DNA from 3 places in the Gordonia sp. 11cp genome. Region 3 is predicted to be linked to each of the others. Evidence: predicted binding sites of a transcription regulator. Region 3 holds the regulator's gene; each other region holds the start of a gene.
The links. The regulator LexA, encoded in region 3, represses DNA repair genes until DNA is damaged. The targets are predictions, from matches to a motif close to CGAACANNTGTTCG.
Positions count from the first base shown of each region.

Region 1: the regulator LexA is predicted to act here: its motif matches at 2,225-2,238, upstream of AC3B6C_RS04745 (HNH endonuclease signature motif containing protein).
Region 2: the regulator LexA is predicted to act here: its motif matches at 2,256-2,269, upstream of AC3B6C_RS19025 (DUF222 domain-containing protein).

Region 1 covers NZ_CM173437.1:1,101,316-1,105,289, forward strand. The annotation lists gene AC3B6C_RS04740 (serine/threonine-protein kinase) at 1-576, shown strand, start outside; gene AC3B6C_RS04745 (HNH endonuclease signature motif containing protein) at 573-2,201, opposite strand; gene AC3B6C_RS04750 (acetate/propionate family kinase) at 2,472-3,674, opposite strand; gene pta (phosphate acetyltransferase) at 3,671-3,974, opposite strand, start outside.
Region 2 covers NZ_CM173437.1:4,237,732-4,241,705, reverse strand. The annotation lists gene AC3B6C_RS19035 (TPR repeat domain-containing protein) at 1-519, opposite strand, end outside; gene AC3B6C_RS19030 (hypothetical protein) at 519-827, opposite strand; gene AC3B6C_RS19025 (DUF222 domain-containing protein) at 925-2,184, opposite strand; gene AC3B6C_RS19020 (ArsR/SmtB family transcription factor) at 2,375-2,719, shown strand; gene AC3B6C_RS19015 (SRPBCC domain-containing protein) at 2,719-3,198, shown strand; gene AC3B6C_RS19010 (dihydrofolate reductase family protein) at 3,195-3,830, shown strand; gene AC3B6C_RS19005 (RsmB/NOP family class I SAM-dependent RNA methyltransferase) at 3,846-3,974, opposite strand, start outside.
Region 3 covers NZ_CM173437.1:4,090,850-4,094,823, forward strand. The annotation lists gene AC3B6C_RS18335 (DeoR/GlpR family DNA-binding transcription regulator) at 1-343, opposite strand, end outside; gene AC3B6C_RS18340 (phosphoenolpyruvate--protein phosphotransferase) at 494-2,203, shown strand; gene lexA (transcriptional repressor LexA) at 2,181-2,885, opposite strand; gene AC3B6C_RS18350 (LysM peptidoglycan-binding domain-containing protein) at 3,153-3,692, shown strand; gene nrdR (transcriptional regulator NrdR) at 3,792-3,974, shown strand, end outside.

The DNA of each region.
Region 1 (3,974 bases), 2.5 Mb from region 3:
TGGCTCGCCGACGAGAACGGTCCGGCGAAATCCGCGGAGAAGATCGCCAAACTATATGACGTTGCGCAGCACCATTATCACGATCTGTGGCTGACCGATCACAGCATCGTGACCGCCGCGTTCGGTCTGGCCCGGCTCGCGGTGGCGGCCGGTGACATCGACGCCGCCATCCAGCCGCTCGACGAGGTTCCCGCGACCAGCCGCCACTTCAACACCGCACGTGCGACGGCGATCATCGCGCTCGTCCACGGACGGCCCACCACGCAGGTGACCCGTGAGCAGATCGTCGAGGCGGCGCGGCGCCTGGAACAGATCCCGGACACCGAACCGCGCAAGGCCCGGATGCTGCTGATCGTGCTGGGCACCGCGCTGGGCTGGATTCACGACAACCCCGACGACGCCCTGCTGGACAAGGAGCCGTCCACACTGCTCGGATTCCCGTTCACCGAGTACGGGATTCGGACCGGCACAGAGCGCTCGTTGCGTCAGCTGGCACGTCTGACCCGCACCAACCGGGACCACCGGTTCATGCTCGTCGATCTCGCCAACTACGTTCGGCCGAATACATTGTTCTAGGCCGACCGGAACGGTGCTGTTGCGTTACGCACCAGCGGTTCTTGGCTGAGGAGATTCTCGAGGTGTTCCTCGACCAACGATGGGCGAGTACCACGCACGCGCCGTGGTGGTCGGACGTCGATGACGTGGCTGATCGTCAGCCATGAGCGGCGTGCTTGATCGCCGGGCCGGGTGGTCGGTCCGTGGATCTCGTCGCGCACGGTGTTCAGATGCTCTGCGAATCGCCGGGGTATGTCGGGTCGGCGGTTGAGGCGGTCGGGGTTGGGTGGCCCGCCGGGTTCGGCGTTGAGTGTCCAGACGCATCGGCCTTCGTCTGGTCCGGACCGTTCGATGCGGGTGGTGTACTGGCCGGGGTTCGTGCCGACCATGCGGTTGTGTCGTGGGCATGCGGGTGCGAGGTCGTCGATGTCGGTGAGACCACCCTTGGCCCAATCCTTGTGGGCGTGATGGAGTTCGACGTGGGTGGCGGGTTGATCGCACCCGGGAGCCGAGCACACTTCGCCGTCGGGGCGGGCGAACGAGACGAGGCGTTGTTCGCGGGTGGCCAGACGTTTGCCCCTACCGAAGTGCAAAGGCACCGCGGTGTGATCTTTGAAGATCGCCAACCACGGCTGAATGTCGCCGGCCATGGCGATCAGGTCGGGGATGGGCAGCAGGGTGCCGGTGGCGGTGGTGGCCAGGCCGGCTTCGCGGATCAGGTCGCCGAGGTCGGCTTTGATGATCAGCTGCACGGGCAGGCCGCGGTGCGAGGTGCCGAGCCTGCCGTCGGCAAATCCGGCGGTGAGTGCGGCATCGAGGGCGTCGTGGTTGATCTGGGCCAGGGTGCGCCCGTCACGATCGGCTGCGGCTGCCACCGCATCGGGGTCGGCGGTGCCGCCCGGTCCGCTCGGTGAGGCGGGGTCGTCGGGGTTGTTGAGTCCAGGTTTGCCCCAGACCGCGAACATCATCGAGATTCGGGCGACGAGTTCGGGGGTCAGGGTGCCCGATATCTTGGCGGTGCCGTCAGCTCGTTGCCGACCGATCCACAGGTTGCGGCGTCGTTTGTGGTCGGTGTCGTCGGCGAGTGTGCCGTCGGGGTCGAGGTGGGCGAGCAGGCGCGCGCCGAGTTGGGTGATGTCGGCGGGGGTGTGGGCTACGGCGATCTCGGCCATCTGTCGTTCGGCAGCGACCTTCACATCGTGGTCGACAGCGTTCGGGATGTGGTCGAGGACGTCGAGGGCGGCCTGGATGTGTGCGGTTCCGACAGTCCCTACGGCGAAAGCTTCTGCCAGTGTGGGGTGTTCGGGATCGAGGCGTTCGCCGTTGAGGCAGGTGAGGGTGGCGGTGGCGTTGAGGTGCTTCCGCCGCCGCACAGGATTGGTGATGCGGAGGCTATGGTTCATGAACTGGGTGAGAGTGCGGTATCCGGTCTTGCGTGGCAGGTCGCGAGCCTCGACTTCGGCGACTTGGCGGTCGCCGGCGTAAGTGGTTCGCGCGATGGCCCGTTCGGTGGCAGAGGCGATGTCGATCAGTTCTTCGTCGGTGCATGGGGCCAGGTCGACCGTCCGCAGTTCGTCGAGGATCGCATTCAGCTCGGCCACCAGCTCGACAGCACGGGGTTGTGATGCGGCGGATTCGTCAGACATGGTCACCCCCCGGAGACGTTGCGCGAATACATGTTCGAGTGTAGCGGCTATAACGCTGGTGTGCAACGGTTTTCGATGACCCGCTGCAGAGCGCATCTTGTCGGTGGTGCGTGGTAGAGGCGGCCGAATATCGAACCACCCTGCGGCTTGGTCTCTTACCCGTCAGCCTTCCGAACGCAGCCATCCTGGAACATCAGCGGCGCCGTACTCCTTCAGTGCCGGTATATCGACCTTCGAGTACGCCGTCGAGAAGATGCCGACCACCGGGAATCAGCCCGCCACCACCGCAGCCGACTGCCTCGCGATGGCCAGCTCTTCATTGGTCGGCACCACGAGCACATCCACTGCGCTGTCATCCGCCGATATCCGCCGAGTAGCCTTGCCGCGCACAGTGTTCCGCTCCTCGTCGACGACGATCCCGAACCCTTCCAACCCTGCCAGCGCACGAGACCGGACGACTGCCGAGTTCTCACCGACTCCGGCGGTGAAGGTGATGGCGTCGACGCGCCCGAGGGCGAAGGCGTAGGCGCCGAGGTAGCGACGTAGGCGATGGATGTAGACGTCGAAGGCGCGACGGGCCGCGTCGTCGCCGGAGTCCATCAGCTCGGTGATGGTGCGGAAGTCGTTCTCGCCGCACAGACCTCGAAGTCCCGAACGCTTGTTGAGCAGCGTGTCGATCTCGCCGACCGACAGATTCGCCACCCGGTTCAGGTGCAACACCAGCCCGGGGTCGATGTCACCGCTGCGGGTTCCCATGACCAGCCCCTCCAGCGGGGTCATACCCATCGACGTGTCGATGGGCTGTCCGCCGGCGATCGCCGAGGCCGACGCGCCGTTGCCGAGATGCAGCACGATCTGGTTCAGCGACGCCGGGTCGCGGTCCAGGAACTCGGCCACCCGGCCGGCCACGTACTCATGGCTGGTGCCGTGAAAACCGTAGCGGCGTATCGCATGTTCGTCGGCCACCGCACGGTCGATGGCGTACGTCGCGGACGAGTCGGGGAGCCCGTGGAAGAAGGCGGTGTCGAAGACGGCGACCGACGGGACATCGGGGAGCAACTCCTGTGCCGCCAGGATGCCGACCAGGTTGGCCGGATTGTGCAGCGGTGCCAGCGGGGAGATCCGCTCGATCTCCGAGATCACCTCGGGGGTCACCACGGTCGGCTCGTAGAACGACCTGCCGCCGTGGACCACCCGGTGCCCCACCGCACTCAGTCCCGCCTTCGCCAAGTCGGTTCCGTTGTCGGCGAAGAAACGCTCCGCACGCCGGACCGCGGCGAGGTGATCGTCGAGTTGCAATGTCTCGGTGACCGTCTCACCGTTCTGCTCATGCGTCATCGACGAACCGGCATCGCCGATCCGCTCCGCGATGCCCTCCGCGACCACCGTCCCGTCCGCCGGCTGCACCAGTTGATACTTCAGCGACGACGAGCCGGCATTGAACACCAGCACCGCACCGGACGCCCCGCTCATCGACCGGCCTCGGCGTCGTCGGTGTCGGCGTTCCCGGCGATCGGGTCCACATCCCCCTGCTGGGCCTGGATCGCGGTGATGGCCACGGTGTTCACGATGTCGGAGACGAGAGCTCCACGACTCAGATCGTTGATCGGCTTGTTCAATCCCTGCAGCACCGGGCCGATCGCGATCGCGCCCGCGCTGCGCTGAACCGCCTTGTACGTATTGTTGCCGGTGTTCAGATCGGGGAAGATCAACACGGTCGCGCGACCGGCGACCGGCGAATCGGGCATCTTGGTCTTCGCCACCGACGGTTCC
Region 2 (3,974 bases), 150 kb from region 3:
CCCGTTACGATCGTCCTCGCCCATCTGGTCGGCCAGGGACTGGAGCGAGACGGTCGCCGTCTGGGCCTCCTCGGAGCGTGCCGCCTGGGCATCGAGTATGGAACGCTCCGTTGCGCTGCCCGCCTCCACGCCCTTGAGCTCGGCCGCATAGTCACGGGTGTCGCGCACCGTCCAGTCGTCGGCAACGCTGAACTTGTCACGTTCCAGGGCGAGCGCGCGGACAAGCGCCGTGGTGCGATTCGGACTGATCGCGGCCGACGTGTTTCGCAAGACGTTGGCGGCGTGCGTGAGGTCGGCCCCCAGTTTGTTGATCTCGGCTCGATCCGAGTCGGTGCGGCTCTCACACCCGAGTTGGGAGGCCCCCACCCATCCTCTGGAATCGCCGGCTCTCATCGGCGCTTCGGCCATCCGTTGGGTCAGACCGCTGAGGTCATCCACCGCCGTGTCGAGCGCACTGGCCGCAGCATCGAGAGACATCAGGTCCCAGCCGTTGACGATGGAGCGCGATGGACGCGACATCAGAATTCGCTGATCGCGCGGAAACCGCTGGCGAGCGACTCCTCCGTGTCGGCGACTTCGCCGGCTGCCTGGTAGCAGGTCTGCGACACCTGGTCCATCCTCGCGGCCGCCCGGCCGAGCAGCGACCGGACGGTCTCGTCCTTGCCGGCGCACGCAGCCCCGATGGCCGAGGCCGGCATCGCGTTCGAGGCGTCGCCGAAAGCGGACTTCCCGGTCCACAGGGCGCGGGTCTCCGAGGAACACCGAGCCAGCGCATCTCCGACGCCGGTGATGGCACCCAGTTCCTCGACACCAAAGCGCTCAGCCATACAAACCCCCCGAGTTTGCAGCAATCCTCGACGTGGCACACCGCCACGACGAACAACTTAGTACGACTCGACCCCACCGTGCGTCGGTCATCCACACTCAGGAGGCGGCGAGTATCTGGATCAGCCGCGTCTCGACACCACTCCGTGCAGCTGGCTTGTGTCCGATCGCAGGCGGAGGCACGCTCCGATGTCGGGCCGCGGTCGGGGTGATCACGTCGATCACGCGCACCCCGTCTACGACTCTGACGTCGTAGAACCACCCGGGAGCCTCCTTGGCGCGGTTGTGGATCACGCACGTTCCGTCGGCGTTGACCGCGCTGGTCGGGCCGTTGCGACGATGCGGTCTGGCGTGGTCGATCTCGGCGATCGGCGCACCGCAGTACGGAGTTCGGCACCGTTGATCACGCATCCGGATGTACTGGGCCAGCGCGGGCGGGAAACCTCGCGCGCGTGACTCCATCGCCACCAGCGCGCCATCGGAGGGTCTTGCGTACAACTTCCGCAGCGTCGATGCGGTCTCCCCCGCAGCGGTCACCGAATCGGCGACCAGAAGCCGCGCAACGGTCGCCGGGATCGGTCCGTACCCTTGGAGCTCGGCGGCGGCGTCGTCCAGGCCGAGCAGAGACCGTTCGGACAGAACGAGATTCACCGCGATCGGCGTCGGTTCCGCAACGGAACGACCGGTGACACGTTCGACCAAGGTGTCAGCCATGACCTGTGTGTGATTTCGGCTGTCTGTCCCGACCACCGAGTCGGCGTGCTTCTTCAGCGCGGCGTACACCGCGATCCCCTCGGTCATCGGCAGCAGCGCCGACAGTTGCGTTATCAGATCTGGAGCGGGCCGGATGGTGACGTGACGATCCTTCTCGGCCTTCGACTTACGTGCCGCCACCGCTTCGGGTTCCAGCTCGTAGGCGTGGCGTTTGGCCAGGGCCTCGATCTCGCGATCGGAAACGCCTGTCAATGCCGTTGTATCACCACACATCCGGCGGTCGATCTCTTCGCGCGATTCACGGATCAGGTAGGCGGTTTCGCGTACCAGGATCATCGCCCGCCACTCGGTGAGGACTCCGTCGGCGAGTGCCGCCAGAGTGTGCGGCATCTCGTACGCCAGGGCGCGGGCGAACCCGAGGCACTGACTCCCCTTGCGAGGAGACACCTTCCGGGCCAGGCCGACCTCGGCGGCCAGGCCGCGACCGCGCCGCTGGTGCGGGACGTTCCGCGCGGCTTCATCCGCCGCGCGCAGGTCATCGAGATTCGCGGTCTCCCGCACCTGAGCCGCGGTGCACGCCGCCTTGATCTCTTCGAGAAGGGTGAGCCGACACACCGACTCGGCCTCGTCCGCGCCGGTGAGCATCCCGCCGAGCCCCCTCACGATGGACCGCAGATGATCCGTGTCCAGCCGAACTGTTGTGTTCGAAGTCTCCTCGTGCATACGTTCGATACTACCGAAGTTCGGCCACATCAGCGGGCGCTTTCCACAGGGTCGGGACCGTCTGAATGCTTAGCCATTGAGATCAGTGATGGAATCTGCAACACTTAGCCATATGGCACATAGTACGGTCCCTTTGGACGACATCTTCGGCGCGCTCTCCGACCCGACGCGCCGCGCCGTCGTCGAGCGGCTGGGGCGCGGACCGGCGAGCGTCGGCGAACTCGCCCACCCCTTCCCCATCACTCTGCCGTCCTTCATGAAACACCTACGCGTACTGGAGGACAGCGGGCTGGTTCTGACCAAGAAGGTGGGCCGCACGCGTATGTGCACGCTCGACCGACGTCGTCTACGACGGTTGTCCACCTGGCTGGACCATCAGCGGACCGTCTGGACCGAACGCACCGACCGACTCGAACACTTCGTCACCGACACCGACACCGACACCGAGGAGACATGATGATCGACCCCGAACTGGACCTCACCCTGCAGCGGGTGATCCGCGCTCCGCGACAACGTATCTGGGACGCGTGGACTCAACCCGATCAGTTTGCCAAGTGGTGGACTCCGGCCCCCACGGTCACCCGTGTCGACCGCCTCGAGCCCGCGCCCGGCGGTGCGCTCGTGACCCGGATGAGCGAGGACGGAACCACTTTCGTCCCGCACATGGATGCCGTCTTCCTCGTTGCGGACGTATGCGAGCGTCTGGTGTTCACCAATGCCGTCGACAGTTCGTGGCGTCCCGCCGAACCAGCACCCGTCGCCATGACCGCAGAGATCACGTTAGCCGAGCATGCGGACGGAACCGAGTACAACGTCGTGGTGCGCCATCGCAGTCCGTCTGACCGTGACCGCCACGACGAACTCGGCTTCTACGACGGCTGGGGTTCGGTCACCGCCGCACTTGCCGCGCTCGTGGAACGCGAAGTCTCACAATGAAGATCACCATCACGCAGTTCATCACACTCGACGGGGTCACCCAGGGTCCCGGTGCCGCCGACGAGGACACCTCGAACGGATTCCTCGCGGGCGGTTGGCTGGTGCCTCACATGGACGAGCAGTTCATCCGCCAGGCGTCGCGGTGGCTCGATCTCGCCGACGGGCTACTTCTCGGACGGCGCACCTATGAGGCGTTCGCCCGCGACTGGCCCGCGATCACCGATCCCGACGACCCGTTCACGGTGCGGATGAATGGACTGCCGAAGTATGTGGTGAGCAGCTCACTCACCGAGACTGATCTGGCATGGCAGCCGGCGACACTGCTGGTCGACGACCCGATCGGCGCGATAAGGGACCTGCGCACAGACTCCGACCGTGAGCTGCAGGTCCACGGAAGCGCGACGCTGGCGTCGTCGCTTCTCGAGGCGGGTGTCGTGGACACCCTGCGCCTCGTGGTTGCGCCCACCCTGTTGGGCTCCGGGCGAACGCTGTTCGGCCGCAACAGGGTCGGGACCGGATTCCGACTGGCCGAACACCACGCCACGACCGGAGGTCTGATGATTCTCGAGTACGAGGCGGTGGGACCGCCGGCGGTCGCGGACTACGCAGGAGCGAGCGCCGTGACCCGATAGACCGCGAGCTGGGGGCTAGTCACGCGTCAACGCCGCCAGGAACATGGCGTCGGTGCCGTGGACATGCGGCCAGAGCTGCACGTGGGGGCCGTCGCCCAACAGATCCGGGCCCAGCTTGCCGACCGTCACGAGCGGGCGGGCATC
Region 3 (3,974 bases):
CGGTGGCCTCGGCGGCGCGGTAGGTCGTGGTGCCGGCATCGAAGAGCACGGAACCGCCGTCCGGCGGCAGGAAGCGGATCGCCGCGCGGCCGATCGCGGTCTTCTGTTCGATCTGGCTCGACTCGCGCTCGTCGATCCCGAGTTCGCCCAGAGCCCGCATGACCTCGGCGCGGACGGCACCTCCGTGGACACGCTGCAGATGCCCGGCACGCTCCAGAACGGCGAGGTCTCGACGGACGGTCTCGCTGGTGACGTCGAATTTCTCGGCGAGCGCGGCCACGGATGCCCGCCCCGCGACGCGCACCTCGTCGACGATCGCCTGTTGTCTCTCCTCGGCGTACACATCGCTCCGATCTGAAGGTTCCAGCCACCCCGCTTGTTGAGGCGTGTTGGATTGGATGTTGTAGTAATTGTGTTTACGCCTGTTTGTGTTGACAAGTCAAGCACTTTTTGTAACGGTGGTCACATCGATAGTCGAGTGAGAGGCAAGACGATGGCGCAGATCCTGACAGGGACCCCGGTGGTTGGCGGACTGGCGCACGGTCCGGCGCTGTGGCCGGGCGAGCGGCCCGATCACTCGCCGGAGACGCTCGGCGTCGGCGTGGAGATCCCCGAGGAGCGGCGCGCCGACGAGGTGACGCGCTTCGCCTCGGCTGCCGGGGCCGTCGCCGCGCGACTGCGCACGCGCGCCTCCCAGAACACCGGGGTGGCCGCCGAGGTGCTCGCGGCGACCGCGGGGCTGGCCGAGGACCGGGGATGGATCGGTTCCGCCACGGCGCTCATCACCAAGGGCGCCTCCGCCGAAGCCGCGGCCGTCGCGGCCACCGAGCAGTTCGCGGCGGTGTTCACCAAACTCGGCGGGCTGATGGCCGAGCGGGTCACCGATCTCAACGACGTCCGCGACCGCGTGCTCGCCGAACTGCTCGGCCTGCCCGAGCCGGGTGTGCCGACACCGCAGGTGCCGTCGGTGCTGCTCGCCGACGATCTTGCGCCCGCCGACACCGCCGGCCTCGACCCCGCGAGCACGATCGCCCTCGTCACCCGATTGGGCGGCCCCACCAGTCACACCGCGATCATCGCGCGGCAGCTGGGCATCCCGTGCGTCGTCGCGGTCACTGATCTGGCCGAGATCGATTCCGGCACAACCGTTCTCGTCGACGGAACGACCGGCCGTATCGAGGTCGAGCCCGACGCGGACACGGCCCGGGCACGCGTCGAGGAGGACCGGCGACGCGCCGAGGTCGTCGCCGGCTGGACGGGTCCGGGGCGCACCGCCGACGGCGTGGGTGTGTCAGTGCTCGCCAATGTCGCCGACGGATCGTCGGCACGGGCCGCGGCCGGACACCCCGTCGAGGGTGTCGGACTCTTCCGCACCGAACTCGCCTTCCTCGAACGCGCGGACGAACCGTCGGTGGACGAGCAGGCCGGGATCTACCGTGAGGTCCTCGGTGCTTTCGACGGGCGGAAGGTGGTGATCCGCACCCTCGACGCCGGCTCGGACAAACCGCTCCGCTTCGTGACGCATCCCGACGAGTCCAATCCGGCGCTGGGGGTCCGTGGGGATCGAATCGCCCTGGCGCATCCCGAGATCCGCGCACATCAGCTCGACGCGATCGCGCTGGCCGCCGTCGGCTCGAAGGTCGCGCCGTGGGTCATGGCGCCGATGATCGCCTCGCCGGCGGAGGCGCGGGTGTTCGCCGCGGAGGTCCGGGGTCGGGGTCTGGTCGCGGGGGTCATGATCGAGGTGCCCGCGGCGGCGATCCTCGCCGAGGCCGTGCTCGCGGAGGTGGACTTCGTGTCCATCGGTACCAACGATCTGACGCAGTACACGATGGCGGCCGATCGGATGTCGGCCGATCTCGCCGGGCTGACCGACCCGTGGCAACCCGCCGTGCTCAGCCTGATCGCGGGTGTTGCCGCCGCGGGTGTCCGACAGGGAAAGCCGGTCGGGGTCTGCGGTGAGGCGGCCGCCGATCCGAATCTCGCCTGCGTCCTCGTGGGTCTCGGGGTGACCTCGCTGTCCAGTGCGCCCGCCGCGGCCGCGGCGGTGGGGGCCAGGCTCGGTGCGGTGACCACACAGGACTGCCGCGCTGCCGCCGACGCCGCGCTGGCCACATCCGATCCTGCCGCGGCGCGCGAAGCGGCCGCGGCAGTGCTCGACCGTTCGGTCGGCGGAGAGGTCAGATTCGCCGCATCACGGTGACGACCTTGCCGAGGATCACGGCGTCGTTGCCCGGGATGGGATCGAACAGTTCGTTGTGCGGCATCAGCCACACGTTGGCGCCCTGACGCTTGAAGGTCTTCACCGTGGCCTCGCCGTCGATCATCGCCGCGACGATGTCGCCGTTGTCGGCGACGTTCTGCTGCCGGACCACCACCCAGTCGCCGTCACAGATGGCCGCGTCGATCATCGATTCGCCCACGACGCGCAGCAGGAACAGCGAGCCTTCGCCGACCAGCTCGCGAGGAAGCGGGAACACGTCCTCGACCGCCTCCTCGGCCAGGATCGGACCACCGGCCGCGATACGACCGAGGACCGGCACGAAGGTCGGCTCCGGTAGCTGGCCGGTCGAGGGGGTCTCCGGCGACGGCGGCTCGCTCGGGGCGATGTTGACCGCGCGGGGTCGGTTCGCATCTCGCTTGAGCAGGCCCTTGCGTTCCAACGTTCGCAGCTGGTGGGCAACCGACGATGTCGAGGCGAGCCCGACCTCGTCGCCGATCTCGCGGATGCTGGGCGGATAACCGCGCTCGCGAACCGAGCGGCGGATCACCTCCAGGACCCCGAGCTGTCGCGGGGTGAGTGAGGCCTCGGCGGCGGCGACGTCGATCGGGGCCTCGTCGTCGACTCCCCGCGCTCGGCCGCGCCTGTCGCCGGTGTCACTCATGTTCGGTTCCTCTCGTCTTCGGAACGTGCAGGTAGATGGCCCGTGGGATGTCCGGTGGGGATGTTCAGCCGGGTCCGAGCCTAGCGGAGTGCGACCCTCACCTCAAACATTTGTTCGATGTGTCGCGAGACTTTGTCGGTGCGCCGTGCTACAAATTCGAACATCAGTGCATCGAACACCTGATCGAAGTTCGAACACCGACAGCACCACACACCACACCAGAAGATCTCACCCAGAGGATCTCGCACCGAACACTCGGAGGGCACCATGCGCACCGACACTCTCGTCGCTCCCGTCCGTACCGACCGTCCCGACACCGTTCGGGCGCGTACCGATCGCGCCGATCGCGTCCGGACCCGTGCCCCGCTGTCCGACGGTCGCCGCCCGGTCGACAACCGGCCGGCAGGCAACCGTCCGGCGGGCGGGTCACCGCTGACCCCGCGTGTCGGCGCCACGAGCTGCGGCTCGGCGGTGGGGTCCAGGGGCCGGGGCCCTCTCGCGCCGGATGCCGCGGTGTTCCGTCGCCGTCGCCGCACCGCGGTGGCGGTCCTCGCCGGCGTCGGGCTGGCGTTCGTCGTGTGGGTGTTCGGCGTCGTCGGCCAGAACTACTCGGACTCGATGACCCCTGCCGCCGTGAGTGCGGAGGTCGTCCACGTGCGCGCGGGGGACTCCCTGAGCACGATCGCCGGCCGGGTGGCGCCGGAGATGCCGCGCGAGATCGTGATCGACGAGATCGTCGCGATGAACGATCTGCCCACGAGTGCGCTGCAGGTGGGCCAGCCCCTGCTCACCCCCCGGTACCGCTGAGGCCGGGCGGTATCCTCGATGTCACAGGGGCCGGCCGAGAAGCGGCGGGGCGCACGGATTCGGTGCGTTCCAGCGTCCCGCGACCTGCGTGAGGACACGATGCGCTGCCCCTTCTGCAAGAACGACGACACCAAGGTCATCGACTCGCGTGTCGCAGACGAAGGGCAGGCCATCCGACGCCGCCGCTCGTGCGTGGAGTGCGGCCGCCGTTTCTCGACCGTGGAGAGCGCCGTGCTCGCCGTGGTCAAACGCAACGGTGTGACCGAGCCGTTCAGTCGCGAG